Linked DNA regions of Mucilaginibacter gracilis. The protein of the gene in region 2 interacts with the protein of the main gene of each other region in a pairwise test. Links are inferred from orthologs where the notes say so. Each region holds a gene or a part of one and is shown on either strand. Other genes may lie near its edges.

Region 1 (7,395 bases), 1.8 Mb from region 2 along the record:
TCAATTATTTAGTGAGTGGTTGATTGAGTTTATGAAGTGATTGAGTTTAGCTTGTATCAATATAAATTCGTAAAATCAAGTGCTCCAACTTGTATAATATAGCTATCAGCATAATAACAACTAACTTAATAAACAAATAACCAATAACTACACTATGGCTACTGTTGAAACCACATATGTTGGCGGCTTTCGTACCGAAAACACACATTTACAATCGGGCACTCAAATTATAACCGATGCACCTACCGATAACCAGGGTAAAGGCGAGGCTTTTTCGCCTACCGATTTGTTAGCAACGGCGTTAGGAACCTGTATGCTAACCACAATGGCTATCAGAACAGCCAAAGACGGCATTGACATGGACGGGGCTAAATGCGCCATTACAAAAATAATGGCTGCCAACCCACGCCGGGTATCAGAAATTGTTGTGAAGTTTGATTTCCCGAAAAGCTACACCGACGAACAAAAAAAACTGCTTGAAGACGCTGCCTTAACCTGCCCCGTTTATTATAGCCTAAACGATAGTTTGGTTAAAACGGTAGATTTTGGATGGTGATTTTTAGTTTTTAGTCTTGAGCCCTGAGTCTTTAGTCTTGAGTTCGGAGTGTCTTAAACAATTCTTTAGACTCCCGGCCTAAGACTAAAGACTAATAACTTCAGACTAACACTGAAACCGCTTCTTCTACAGATATTTCGCCATGAGATTGATCTAAAATGCATTCACCGTTTTGGATGAGTAACATTTGGGGCGATTGATGGTGTACGTGAAAATCTGCCGCTATTTGGTTTGATAGTTCGCGATGTTTAATGAGATCTAAAAAATAAAGAGAAACATCCTTAGGCAGCATATCCCACTCTAATTCAAATCTTTTTTTTGCCATCATGCTGATAGAGCAGCGTGTGGAATGTTTAAATATAATGCTTTTACCAGCTTTTTGTTTGATGTTCTCTAACTGATCTGCCGATTCTATTAATGTCCAGTTCATAGTTCAATAATTCTTTTGTGCAACGGGTTTTATTACCTGCAAAGGTGGAGCAAAAACCATGCTTAAAGAAATGAACCCCAAAAATTGACAAAGCACTGTTATTTTCTGTGCTGCTGCCCATAGGCCGGGCATAGGTATTGCGAGCAAGATGAGGTAATACTCCCTAAGGCAACAAGTAATGCAATAATGCAAATTAATTTTCTCATACCGTACTATAAATTAGTAGCTAAATATAGCTTTAATTGTTCAATATTTCGGCAAGGCTGGCCATCTTTATCGCAGTAACGGCGGCTTCGTCGCCTTTATTGCCATGTATGCCGCCTGCACGGTCTTCGGCCTGTTGTTGGTTATCGGTTGTTAAAACACCAAATATAACCGGTTTGCTGTACTTTATGGCCACATTGCTTACACCGTTAGCAACGGCCTGGCAAATAAAATCAAAATGTTTGGTTTCGCCTTGTATCACACAGCCCAGGCATATTACGGCATCAAGTTTAAGGTTTTTAAGCAGCAAATCGGCACCGGCGGTAAGCTCAAAGCTGCCGGGTACCTGGTAGGTAAAAATATTATCGGGCAGGGTACCGTGGTTGATAAGGCTTTGGTAAGCACCGCCATACAATGCGTTGGTAATACCCGAGTTCCACTCGGATACAACAATACCAAAACGGTATGGAGCCGCAGAAGGTATTGCTGTGTCCGAAAAATCGGAAAGGTTTTTTAAACGCGTTGCCATTGTTTAGTTATTAAATTATTTGTTATTGAGTTGTTGGCTTTGTTGTTGAATTTTTAATTGTTAAGGATATTAGAGAACCCAATAACTTATTAACTCAACAACAAATAGCCAATCTCTAATTTATTGCTTTGCTTGCTCGCGGGCAATATATTCGTCGGCATTTTGCGATTCGGCACTTGTTGGGTAATCGGTTTTAATTTTTTCGAAAGTATCAACAGCCGATTTGTAATCTTTTTTTGCTTCGTAAACCAAAGCTAATTTTTTAAGATATAAAGGCGATAAAAAATCATTTTTAGCTTTATCAACAGCTTTCTTAAAATAGGTTTCGGCTTTATCAAAATCTTTCAATTCAACATAAGCGTCGCCTGTGCTGCCTAAGGCTTCGGCTGCAACAAAGCTATCGTCGCCCCTAAAGCTGTTTAGGTTATCAATGGCCTTGCTGTATTCGCCTTTGTTTAAATAGGCTGTACCTAAGTAAAAATAAGCAAGGTTGGCAGCCTTGGTGCTACTATAATCGTTAATAATTTTTTCAAATCCAGGGTAACCGGCATCACCTTTAATTGCTTTGTCCCATTCTTTTTTGGTCCATAAATCTTGTGCAACGTGCATTTGATCGGCCGCTTCAGATTCGCGGGGGGCCAGGTAAAATTTTTGGTAAGCGATATATAAAAGTATAAGGGCCACAATGGCTCCTACTATAAATAATAAGCTTTTTTGGTTTTCTCTTACAAATTTGCCTGTTTGGCCAAAATCATTATCTGCTTGCACAATACGGGTATTTACCTGGGTGTTTGACATTTCTACTCTAAAATTAAGTTTGCAAAAATACGTTTTTTTAATTTTTTAGCAATAGCTAATCGTGTTTAAATAATAAGCATCTTTTTACTGCCAAAAACAGGCTTATATCTTAACTTTGGAAACATTATCAATATGTATTTAAAGCACCTCTCGTTACTTAACTTTAAAAATTATACCGAAACCGAATTAAATTTTGAACCCGGTGTAAACGCATTTGCCGGTAACAACGGTGCTGGCAAAACTAACCTGCTTGATGCTATACATTACCTTGGCCTGTGCAAAAGTTACTTTAACCCTATTGATAGCCAGCAAATTAAACAAGGTGCCGACTTTTTTATGGTGAACGGCATATTTGAAAAAAACAACAAGGCCGAAGTTATTGCCTGCGGTTTAAAACGCAACCAAAAAAAGCAATTTAAACGTAACAAAAAGGAGTATCAACGCCTGGCCGACCATATTGGCTTGTTTCCGTTGGTGATGATATCGCCGTATGATATCAGCATCATTATTGAAGGGAGCGAAGAGCGGCGCAAGTTTATTGATAACGTAATATCGCAAACCGACCATAATTACCTGGACGAACTGATTGCCTATAACAAAACGCTGCTCAACCGCAATGCTTTGCTCAAGCTAATTGCCGATACCGGGCGGTACGACCCGCAATTGCTGGAAGTATACGATGAGCAACTCACCACATCGGGCAATAAAATTTTTGGTAAACGGAAAGAGTTTATGGAGGTTTTCACTTCTATATTTAATAAACACTACAGTTTTTTGAGCGATGATGCCGAACTTGTTGAGCTGGTTTACGATTCGCAATTGCTGCATGATGATTTTACCGCGTTGCTAAAAAAATCGGTAGAGCGGGATAGGGCACTTGAACGCACCACTTATGGTATACATAAGGATGATTTGCATTTTGCAATACATGGCATGGCCATGAAAAAATTTGGATCGCAGGGGCAGCAAAAATCTTTTTTGATAGCGCTGAAACTTGCTCAGTACACTTTTTTAAATAATAGAAACGGTTTTAAACCCTTGCTGTTACTTGATGATATTTTTGATAAACTCGACGAAAACCGTACACGGAAACTGATGCAAATGGTATCGAACAATAATTTTGGACAGGTTTTTATTACCGATACCAGTGTTGATAGGGTAACCCGTATATTTAGCGAGCTTAACGTGGCAATTAATATTTTTAAAGTTGATAAAGGAGTAGTGTATGCGTAAGGCTAACGATAAAACCATGAAAGAAGCCATTGAGCAAATGCTTAATGTTTATAAAATAAAACGCAAGTTTGACGAAACTTCGATAAAAATGGCATGGCCCGAGTTGATGGGCAAAATGGTTGCGAGCCGCACAAAAGAGATATACATTTACGAAAAAAGGCTTTTTTTGCGTATCGAATCCTCGGTAGTGAAAAATGAGATTATGCAAATGCGATCTCAAATTATTGAAAAGGTTAACGAGAAAGCCGGAAGTGTGTTGATAGAAACTATAGTACTGCTATAAAATTAGTGACCGATGCGGTTGCTGGCGGCACGTTTTTTCTTCGGCAAATCGTTTATCAATGCCGAATAAATAACTAAAAATATACCTGGTATTAAAAATACCAATTGTACTTCGGGGTGAAAGTGGAAGGTGTACAATGAAAACACCACCAACAAAACGATGGAGATGGCGTAAAAAATAATTTTTTGAAACTTTTTCATTGTTTAACCTGCTGTTGAATTAGTGATAGCGAATTTATAGCGCCATATTATAATTGATTTTTTAGCTATAACACGTTATAGATGCTATCAACACAAATATAAGTGTGTTTAGCTAAAAAATCAAAGTATTTACTTAAAAGTAATTAAAATTTCTCAAAAGCCGAGAAAAAGAAACTACCCTCTAATTGTGCATTCTCGTCAGAGTCTGATCCGTGTACGGCGTTTGCTTCAATAGAGGTTGCAAAAAGCTGGCGGATAGTACCTGCATCTGCTTTTGATGGGTCGGTAGCACCTATAAGTGTTCTAAAATCGGCAACAGCGTTATCTTTTTCTAAAATAGCGGCTACTATCGGTCCCGAAGACATAAACGCTACCAGGTGTTTATAAAAAGGACGTTCGGCATGAACCTCGTAAAATTGTCCGGCTTTTTCGGCACTTAAGGCAGTATATTTTAAAGCAATAATTTTAAATCCGCTTTTAGTAATTTTATCTAAAATAGCACCGATGTGGCCTGCAGCAACAGCATCGGGTTTAATCATGGTGAAAGTTTTGTTTGTTGTCATTTTTATAAATTATAAACGTCGCAAAGGTACATTTTAGTCACGAATAATAAAGTTAATACAATAAAATACATGGTTTTGTATTTCATTTATTTATTTAGCTTTGCATCTCTTTTTTGATGTATTAATGTTAGAAACACCTGCGCTGAAGGATTTATTAGCTAAACCTAAACAAATAGTAATTACCACACACCACAAACCCGATGGCGATGCTATGGGTTCGTCGTTAGGTTTATATAACTATTTGATTCAAAAAGGGCACCATGTTAAGGTAATAACCCCTACTGATTATCCTCAGTTTTTTGACTGGATGCCCGGCAACGGCGAGGTTATTATATACACCGAGCAAACCGCCATTGCAAACGAACTGATAAATAAGGCCGAAATTATTTGCTGCCTTGATTTTAACGCACTTGGCCGTATTAACGAAATGGGCGAAGTGGTTAGGCAAGCCAGTGCTTATAAAATAATGATAGACCACCACCTGGAACCCGAAGATTTTGACGACTGGAGATGGTGGAATATTAACGCTTGTGCATCGGCCCAATTGGTTTACGAGTTTATTGCCGATGTAATGCAGGAGCCCGAGCTTATTAATAAGGACGTAGCATCGTGCTTATATACGGGCATCATGACGGATTCGGGCTCGTTCAGGTTTCCGCTAACAACCTCGGCGGTACACCGCATTACAGCAAATTTAATTGATGCCGGGGCAAATAATGCGCGGATCCATCAGTTGGTGTATGATAATTCGTCCGAATCGAGATTGCGCTTTCTGGGCTTTTGCCTCAGCAGCAAGCTTGAAGTACTGCCCGAATACCACACAGCCCTCATCAGTGTTACCCGTGAAGAACTTGAACGTTATCAAATTATTACCGGCGATACAGAAGGTGTTGTAAATTTTGCATTATCAATAACAGGCATTAAATTAGCGGCGTTTATAGTTGAACGCAGCGACAAGATTAAGTTATCGCTCAGATCGAGAGATGATTTTCCGGCCAACGAAGTTTGTAAAAAGTATTTTAGCGGCGGCGGGCATCGCAACGCGGCGGGTGGAAGCTCAACCGATTCGCTGGAAGACGTAGTTAAACAATTTAAATCAATTTTACCCGAATACAAAAAATTATTAACACAATAGAAATGAAGAAAAACTGGAAGTTTTTAGCAGTTATTGCATTAGGTTTAGCAGGCTGTAAAGGTGGATTTAAAGATAGTGGCGGTGGTACACTATATAGCGTTGTTGACCACAATTCAAGTGGTTCGGCTATCAAAGAAGGCGATTTTATCAGCATCGAATGGGTAATTAAAACAGACGGTGATTCGGTTTTAACCAGCACTTACGAAACCGGACACCCGGTAGCTGCAATGGTACCAAAAACGCAATTTAAAGGCGATTTGCAAAGTGTTTTATTGTTGTTGAACGAAGGCGATAGCGTTATTGTTAAAAACAATATTGATACGATGTTGAAAAAAAGCCCTGGTCAGCAAAAACCTCCGTTTAAAAGTAAATACATTAACTACTACTTACGTATTACCAAGGTTATACCTAAAGGTACACTTAGTGATGCTGCTTTTCAGGCAAAAATTAAAGATTACTTTAAAGGCGTAACCGATAAGGTTAAAGCTGCCGAGCCAGGAAAAATTAAGAGCTACATTGAAGATAAAAAGCTAACCGTAACCAAAACAGCATCGGGCATTAACTACGTTATTACCAAACCAGGTAGCGGCTCTAACATTGCTCCGGGCGATACCGCGGTTTTATCATACATTGGCCATTTTACCAACGGTAAGGTATTTGATACCAACATTAAAGAAGAGGCAATGAAGAAAGAAAACAAAGGCGTTTACCAGCCAATGATGCCCGAAAGATACAAACCGGCACATATTGTGGTTGGTGTACACCAGGTTATTGCAGGTTGGGACGAAGGTTTGTTATTGTTAAACAAAGGATCTAAAGCTACCCTTATTATACCTTCGGCTTTAGGTTACGGCGAACAAGGTGGCGGCCCTATCCCTCCTTTTGCTCCATTGGTTTTTGAAGTTGAGGTACTTGATATTATCCACCCAAACCCCAATGCACCAAAACCGGTAATTCCGCAAATGCAAATGCCAACTACTAGTCAGCCAATAACAAAGTAACAATAAACTATTATTATATTATGCCTCTCCCGGTTAGCGGGGGAGGCTTTTTATTTATAAAACATGAACATTAAACATTTTTTGCTTTCGCTTACGGCAATTGCATTTTTAAACCAGGCAAAGGCTCAGGAGCTTACTTTAAAAACTACTCCTAAAGGGCTGGCTTACCATATTTTTACTGCAAACGCCGGTACCAAAATAAAAGTGAGCGATGTAATTACATTTAATGTAATACAAAAAACAGATAAAGATTCGGTGCTTTTTAGTACATATAAAAACGGCACAGCGGTTAAGTTGCAGGTACAGCCATCGCAAAATATTGGCGACCTGATGGACATTTTCCCACTATTGGCCGATAAAGACAGTGCATTGGTTAAGGTACCTACCGATTCGATTTTTGTTGGGCACGAAGAGCAACGTCCGCCATTTTTAGGCAAGGGCAGCAGCCTTGTTTTTATATTGA
Region 2 (7,263 bases):
TCACACAAATTTAACCGAAGCTTAATTTTTTAAAAACCTTGGCATGATTATGAAGATATATATTTATAATTCATAAAATCCATTGGTTATGACTAACACCAGCCTCGAAATAACAGAAAACGAATATCTAATTAAGTTTAGCCGGAGCAAGTTTGATGTTTCTTTTATCCGCCATTTGTTAAAAATTGTGGAGATATCCCATTCATCTAACGATTATTTTATTCCGGATAATAATTTTTCGGACGGGCCTACACTAGTTAGTCCCGATTATTACAGCCATTTAGACGACAAATAAAAAAAGCTGACGTATTTTAATTATACATCAGCTTTTTTTGTGTGATAACAGATTATATCTTTTAATACTGCTGGCGGTATCCGCCGCGTACAACCTGTTGTTTATCCATTTGAGCCATTTGGCCCTTCATCATCTTAATTTGTTCGGTAAGCATTTTATTGGTATCTGCCTTGGTAGCTTCCTGTAATAAAATGGTAGCTTCACGCTTATTTCTCTTAGCCATGGCTATCCCGGCAAGGCTTAATTTTGCCAATGCAACGTTATGCGACATTTTCATCCCTAAAGAAAGCGCTTTCTTAAAAAATTTCTCCGATTTTAAAGGTGCCTTGCGCGATTCAATCAACCCCATCAATAAATTATAATAGCCGTGCTGGCCCTTATAAAGTTGTTTTTCGTAATCAGTTATCTTCAGTAACCACTGTTCAGATTTTACGGTATCCTCTTTACGTAAATAATATTGGGCTATCAACATATTTTCGTTTAAAAAGAAAGTTAACAAAATTAATCCTCCTATAAAGAAAACAAGTATCCCCCATCCCCATAAACCAAAAACGCACATTGCTATTGAGGCAGCAAGTACCACACAGGCAATAATTAAACGAACAATATTTAACATAGTTTGTAATTTTATAACGTTGCAAATATCTGTTTATTTGTACTGTTAACCAACACCTGTTTTACATTTATGTCAATCGATTTAGAAGCATCATGGCTCCATATTTTAAAGGGCGAATTTGAGAAGGATTACATGGTCAATCTCAAAAATATTTTACAAACCGAAAAGGCATCAAATCAAATTATTTATCCGCGGAGTAAAGATATTTTCAACGCTTTCCGCGAAACGCCTTTTACCAATTTAAAGGTAGTTATACTTGGGCAAGACCCTTATCATGGAGTAAACCAGGCTCATGGCCTATCATTTTCGGTGCAAAAGGGTGTTGCAGTGCCACCATCGCTCCAAAATATATACAAAGAGTTACAAACAGATATAGCAGGTTTTAAGATACCTGCACACGGCGATCTTACCGAATGGGCACAGCAAGGCGTGTTGCTGTTAAATGCCACTTTAACGGTACGGGCAAATACCGCAGGCTCGCACCAAAAATTAGGCTGGGAAATATTTACCGACAAGGTGATTAGCGAAATTTCGAACAATAAAAAAGGTATCGTATTTATTTTGTGGGGTAAGTTTGCACAGGCCAAAGCCCAGCTTATAGATGGTGAAAAACATCACATCCTAAAATCGCCCCACCCCTCTCCTTTTTCTGCCTATAGTGGTTTTTTTGGCAGTGGCCCGTTTTCAAAAACCAATCAAATTTTAATAGAAGAAGGAAAGCAACCTATAAACTGGCAAATACATTAAACCGGTTTATTTGACGATTCGTGCAGCATATCGCTCATATCAATAATATTATCATCAATCTCCGATACGCACTTGTTCATCAGTTTAACGCATTCATCCTTGTCTATCAGCCTGTCTTTTTCAAGGTTTAACAAACCTTTTAAGGTAGCAATAGGCCCCCGTATCTGGTGCGAAAGATGTAGCGAATAATCGGCCAGCTTTTTGTTTTTTACCTGGAGATCCTTGGTTCTTTCGTCAATAATTTCTTCCAGATGATGGTTTATTTGGTTGAGGTTTTCTTTTTGCTCGGTTATTTTTTCGTTGAGGGCAGTAAGGTGTTTGTTTGTTTTTGCCTTGCTGTTAACGTTGCTAATTAATAAAAATATTACTACAAGCAATAAACTGGCTACCAATATAGTGGCCCAAAAAAGTATTTGTTGCTTTTTTTGCTGTGCGGCCAGCATTTCGTTGTTATGCTGGCTTTCTATTTGTTTGTATTGAACGGTGAGCAAACTAAGCGAGTTTGATACGTTATTTTTATACCTTATGCTATCAAGCTTATAAACATCCTGTAAGCTAAATAAGGCGGCCTTGTAATCACGGCGGGTAAATTCAAGCTCGTATTTGGTTAATTTATAATCGTACTCTAACTTGCTGCTTTTTACTAATAAAGCATAGGTTAAGCCTTCGGCCAAATACTTTTCGGCTTGGGCAAACTCCCCTTTTTTTTCAAATAACGATGTTAGTGTTAAATTAATACTGGCAACTGCTGCGTTCAGGTCTTTTTCTTTGGCTCTTTTATTAGCATCAAGCAGCAAAGTTTCTGCCTTATCAAATTGGTTTAAATTATAGTATATCACTCCAATATTTTGCGAACACAAAATGGAGTTTGTAGCATTACCAACTTTTATAAATAACTCGTTACTTTTGGTGTAGTAATCGAGCGCTTTGGTAAAGTTTTTTTTTCGATAGTAAATATTACCAAAATTCAAATTTATAGTGGCAATAAGGTCTTGGTCTTTTACCCGGCTTGCAATATTGAGTGCCTCGTTAAAATACTCTATTGATTTTTCGTAATCGCTTTCGTGATACAGGTTGCCAATGTTGTTATTTACTTTAGCTTCTCCATCCTGATTGTTTGTAGACTGGAAAATAGCCAGGGCTTTAAAAAAGTAATTAAGTGCCGTATCTGGCTGGCTAACATAATCATACCCTATACCAATAACCCGATAAGCTTCGGCAACGCCATTATCAAAATTTATTTTCTGCGCTAAAACAACATTCTTTCTGGCTTGTAATATAGTTTCGTTAGGGTCGGTTAACCTATTATTATAGGCCTGCTTATTAAGCTTTATAATATTGATAGAATCAGGCGTGCTTTTATCATTTACAGTAAATGCGCTCAGATGTGTGGCGACAGTTAACGCAATAACTAACAGACAAAGACATTTGGATTTCATTAAATAAAAGTAATATTTTGGACGGTTGAAACAAATTAAATAATCAGTTTTATACGGGTTGGCTAATGCTAAAGTTACGCCAGTCGGCTAAAAATCATCTCAAAAAAAAAATTTGCAAAACTATGAAAAAAGTTTTGGTAAGTAATATTAAATTAATAGTTTTGCTTCAATAAAAAAATCAATTAAACATTGTAACAACTTTATCAATAACATATTATGAAAAAAATAATTGTTTTATTCGCTGCGATCTCAACACTTACTGTAGCTTCATCTTGCAATAAGGAGAATACTGTTAAGCCAGCAGCTAATGCACAAAAAACTATAGTTTCTGATAAAACCGACGTTGGGCAGGGCGATTGATTTATACGGGTTTCCCCACTCAATGTTGCCCCTTAATTTGATTTATTTAATAACTACTCTATATACCTATCCACATGAAAAAAATAATGATTGCTGCATTTTTTATTGCAACCACAGGTTTAGTTTCGTCTTGTACTAAAGACAGCGTAAAGCCCACTCAAAAAACAGTTGTTGCCGATAAAACCGACGTAGGCCAGGGCGACTACACAGGCGATACTACCCCAACTCCTCCACCAACTCCGGGCGGTGCTCAATAATTTAAAAACAAAGTAATAACCTATTCTACACCATCTATTTACACAACCATCATGAAAAAAATAATCATCATAGCATTTGTAATTGCAGCCACAGGTTTGGTTTCGTCTTGCACTAAAGATAGCGTAAAGCCTACTCAAAAAACAGTTGTTGCTGATAAAACCGACGTAGGCCAGGGCGACTACACAGGCGATACTACCCCAACTCCTCCACCAACTCCGGGCGGTGCTCAATAATTAAAAACAAAGTAATAACCTATTCTACACCATCTATTTACACAACCATCATGAAAAAAATAATCATCATAGCATTTGTAATTGCAACCACAGGTTTAGTTTCTTCTTGTACTAAAGACAGCGTAAAGCCCACTCAAAAAACAGTTGTTGCTGATAAAACCGACGTAGGCCAGGGCGACTACACAGGCGATACTACTCCAACTCCTCCTCCTCCAGTTGTGGGCGGTGCTCAATAATGTACTAAATACAATAGTGTAAAACCAGGTTCTAAACAAAAAAATGTTACTTCTGATAAAACAGACGTAGGCCAGGGATATTAATAAAACATTATACGGCTGTATTTTAAATACAGCTAGTTTTAACACAAATACATAACCTTATTGTTATCATGAAAAAAATTATCATACTTGTTTTAGCTTTGTTATCTACAGGCATCGTGTTATCAAACAGCTTAAAAAAAGCTAATGTTGCTGCTAACGTTTCTAAGTTAGAAACTAAAAAGAATATTTTGCAAAAGAGCGATAATAAAGCACCATTATACGATGCCGTAGGCCGCGCAGATTAATTTAATGTATGAGAGCTGACGGTTAGTCTTTAGCCGGAAGTCTTAAGTTCTAAGTCAAAAAAAGAATAATCTAACTTTTGACTCAATACTTAGTACTATTAACTTAAAACTAATTTACTACTATCATTTTTTTAGTGAGTTGCCTGCCTGCAATTTTCATCACGTATATATACATGCCGGGCTTCAAATCGTTAAGTGTAACATCCAACTGGTGGTAGCCCGAATTATAAAACTCGTTAGCTAAAGTTTTTAATGGCAGGCCAAGCATATTGTATAGCTGTATATTAACATTGCCCGATTGCGACAAACTAAAACCAATGGTTGTTTTAGTACGGGCCGGGTTAGGGTAATTTTGATCTAAGCCTATTAATAATAATTTATTTTCAATAGCCTCGTTTATAGCGTCAAACCAAACGTAGCTTATAACTTTGTCGCCCTTATCATTAGGGTGTAATCCATCTGCCTGAAAAAGCGTAAAATCATAACCAAGTGCTGCGTTTATATCGGCCAAATAAACTTTGCCTTTGTATTTACTAACCAATTTTATATAACCGGCGTTTATACGCTTAATGTAACTGTTTGCCGTTTTATAAGCAGCTAAATTTCTGTCATTTACATATTGTATAGTTCCAATAATGGGCACCAGGTTGTTTGATAGGGCCATTTGAACCATGTCTTCCATATTACTTTGGGTAATGGCCAATGCCTTGGTAACTTGTGCAGCAGTTGCCGGCTTTGAGCCCGAAACCAGGTTAAGCGCATCGTTTACCCCCATTAATATACATACAAATCCGGTTTTACCGGTAATAGCCGATTGAAAACGAGCAAGGCCCTGCGTTGTTGTTTGCCCGGCTATACCGTAGTTGGTTACAACAATGGCTTTACCTACGTAACAATATTTAAAATTTGCCTGCAAATATGGTTGAAACGAGTAACCATTAACACCAGCAACAGTACTGGCTCCAAAAGTTGTTATAATGATACTATCTTTACTGTAAAATTTAGATGCCGCGCTACAGCTTGGCGTTTGGGCCAAACCCTTCAAACTCAAAAAGCAAAAAAATAAAACTAAAAATACAAGTAACTTCCTCAAACCCATCGTAACAAAACTTATTGCTTAACTCGTAGCAACTCAAACAAATATACAACCATAAAATCTCATTTTAACTATCTTATATAACTTCTTTTTAGTACAGGGGCGGGTTTTGGTTATATCAGATAAAAGTTAAATTCTATATTTGCCTTCAAAATACAAAACATGCAGGTTATAAAACAATATGTAGAGCAAAATAAAGAGCGTTTATTAAGCGAACTTTTTGATCTGTTACGGTTTCCGTCGGTAAGTGCTGATCCCAAATATGTGGAATCGGTTCTACAAACGGCAGATTTTGTTGCTCAAAAACTACGTGATGCCGGTGCCGATAATGTTGAAGTATGCACAACAGCAGGCTACCCTATAGTTTATGGCGAAAAAATAATTGACCCCAAACTCCCAACTGTTTTAACCTATGGGCACTACGATGTACAACCGCCCGACCCGTTAGAGCTTTGGAAAACACCGCCCTTTGAACCCACAGTTAGAGATGGTAAAATATATGCCCGCGGTGCTTGCGATGATAAAGGCCAGTTTTATATGCATGTAAAAGCATTTGAACTGATGATGCAAACCAATACTTTGCCTTGCAATATCAAATTTATGATAGAGGGCGAAGAAGAGGTTGGCTCGTCAAACCTCAGTATTTTTGTTAAAGCTAACACCAGCAGATTAAAAGCCGACGTAGTTTTAATTTCCGATACATCCATGATAAGCATGGAAAACCCGTCGTTAGAGACAGGTTTGCGTGGCCTTTCGTACCTGGAAGTGGAAGTTGTTGGCCCCAACCGCGATTTGCACTCTGGCGTTTATGGTGGTGCGGTTGCCAACCCGGCAACTATTTTGGCTAAAATGATAGCCTCAATGCATGATGAAGATAATCACATTGCCATACCCGGTTTTTACGATGACGTTATTGAATTAACCGAAGCCGAGCGCAGCGAACTGAATGCAGCTCCATATAATGAAGAGGAATACAAAACAGACCTGGACGTTAAAGAGCTTTGGGGCGAAAAAGGATATACCACTTTTGAGCGCACCGGCACCCGCCCAACTTTAGAGGTTAATGGTATTTGGGGCGGCTATATTGGTGAAGGCGCTAAAACGGTTTTACCATCAAAAGCCAATGCTAAAATTTCGATGAGGCTGGTTCCAAATCAATCTTCGGATAAAATAACCGAGTTGTTTACTAAACATTTTGAAAAGATAGCACCGCCTTATGTAAAGGTAAAGGTAACCCCGCATCATGGTGGCGAGCCTGTGGTTACTCCTACAGATAGTATAGCTTATAAGGCGGCCCAAAAAGCTATTGAAGAATCATTCGGCAAAAAGCCTATCCCAACCCGTGGTGGTGGTAGCATACCTATTGTAGCCTTGTTTGAAGAGGTATTGGGTATAAAAACCGTGCTAATGGGCTTTGGTTTGGATAGCGACGCATTGCATTCGCCAAACGAAAAATACGATATATTTAACTATTACAAGGGGATAGAAACCATACCATTGTTTCACAAACACTATGCCGAACTAAGTAAATAGTAATAGCGGCTATCTTAAAAAATGTTAAATTAAATCAATCTTCAAAAAAAGCTTTTAGCTTTATGCTTCGTAGCTTTCAGCTTAAAAAATGGATATATCTGTTGTAGTTCCTTTATATAAT

The links.
Region 1: the proteins of ung (region 2) and BDD43_RS28190 interact in binary tests that used the Escherichia coli proteins (3 or more experiments, as listed by UniProt). The link is inferred for Mucilaginibacter gracilis from one-to-one orthologs.

The regions. Positions count from the first base shown.
Region 1 is NZ_RBKU01000001.1:6,315,689-6,323,083, reverse strand. Bases 3,087-5,929 are described here. They hold BDD43_RS28190 (nucleoside-diphosphate kinase), read right to left. Parts: upstream 4,797-5,929; coding sequence 4,377-4,796; downstream 3,087-4,376. Other genes in these bases: BDD43_RS28185 (DHH family phosphoesterase), read left to right, coding at 4,921-5,929; BDD43_RS28195 (hypothetical protein), read right to left, coding at 4,036-4,233; BDD43_RS28200 (DUF721 domain-containing protein), read left to right, coding at 3,743-4,033; recF (DNA replication/repair protein RecF), read left to right, coding at 3,087-3,750. Outside these bases: BDD43_RS28225 (OsmC family protein), read left to right, coding at 155-556; bacillithiol system redox-active protein YtxJ, read right to left, coding at 657-986; ribH (6,7-dimethyl-8-ribityllumazine synthase), read right to left, coding at 1,225-1,719; BDD43_RS28210 (tetratricopeptide repeat protein), read right to left, coding at 1,840-2,517; more of recF, read left to right, coding at 2,650-3,086; more of BDD43_RS28185, read left to right, coding at 5,930-5,931; BDD43_RS28180 (FKBP-type peptidyl-prolyl cis-trans isomerase), read left to right, coding at 5,934-6,932; BDD43_RS28175 (FKBP-type peptidyl-prolyl cis-trans isomerase), read left to right, coding at 6,996-7,395. UniProt on the Escherichia coli protein: Major role in the synthesis of nucleoside triphosphates other than ATP. The ATP gamma phosphate is transferred to the NDP beta phosphate via a ping-pong mechanism, using a phosphorylated active-site intermediate.
Region 2 is NZ_RBKU01000001.1:4,561,603-4,568,865, forward strand. Bases 109-2,819 are described here. They hold ung (uracil-DNA glycosylase), read left to right. Parts: upstream 109-980; coding sequence 981-1,658; downstream 1,659-2,819. Other genes in these bases: BDD43_RS20320 (hypothetical protein), read left to right, coding at 109-295; BDD43_RS20325 (DUF2892 domain-containing protein), read right to left, coding at 357-911; BDD43_RS20335 (tetratricopeptide repeat protein), read right to left, coding at 1,655-2,819. Also shown: more of BDD43_RS20320, read left to right, coding at 89-108; more of BDD43_RS20335, read right to left, coding at 2,820-3,097; BDD43_RS30165 (hypothetical protein), read left to right, coding at 3,314-3,457; BDD43_RS20340 (hypothetical protein), read left to right, coding at 3,532-3,714; BDD43_RS20345 (hypothetical protein), read left to right, coding at 3,766-3,948; BDD43_RS20350 (hypothetical protein), read left to right, coding at 3,999-4,184; BDD43_RS30170 (hypothetical protein), read left to right, coding at 4,337-4,513; BDD43_RS20355 (GDSL-type esterase/lipase family protein), read right to left, coding at 4,623-5,564; BDD43_RS20360 (dipeptidase), read left to right, coding at 5,772-7,142; BDD43_RS20365 (glycosyltransferase family 2 protein), read left to right, coding at 7,231-7,263. UniProt on the Escherichia coli protein: Excises uracil residues from the DNA which can arise as a result of misincorporation of dUMP residues by DNA polymerase or due to deamination of cytosine.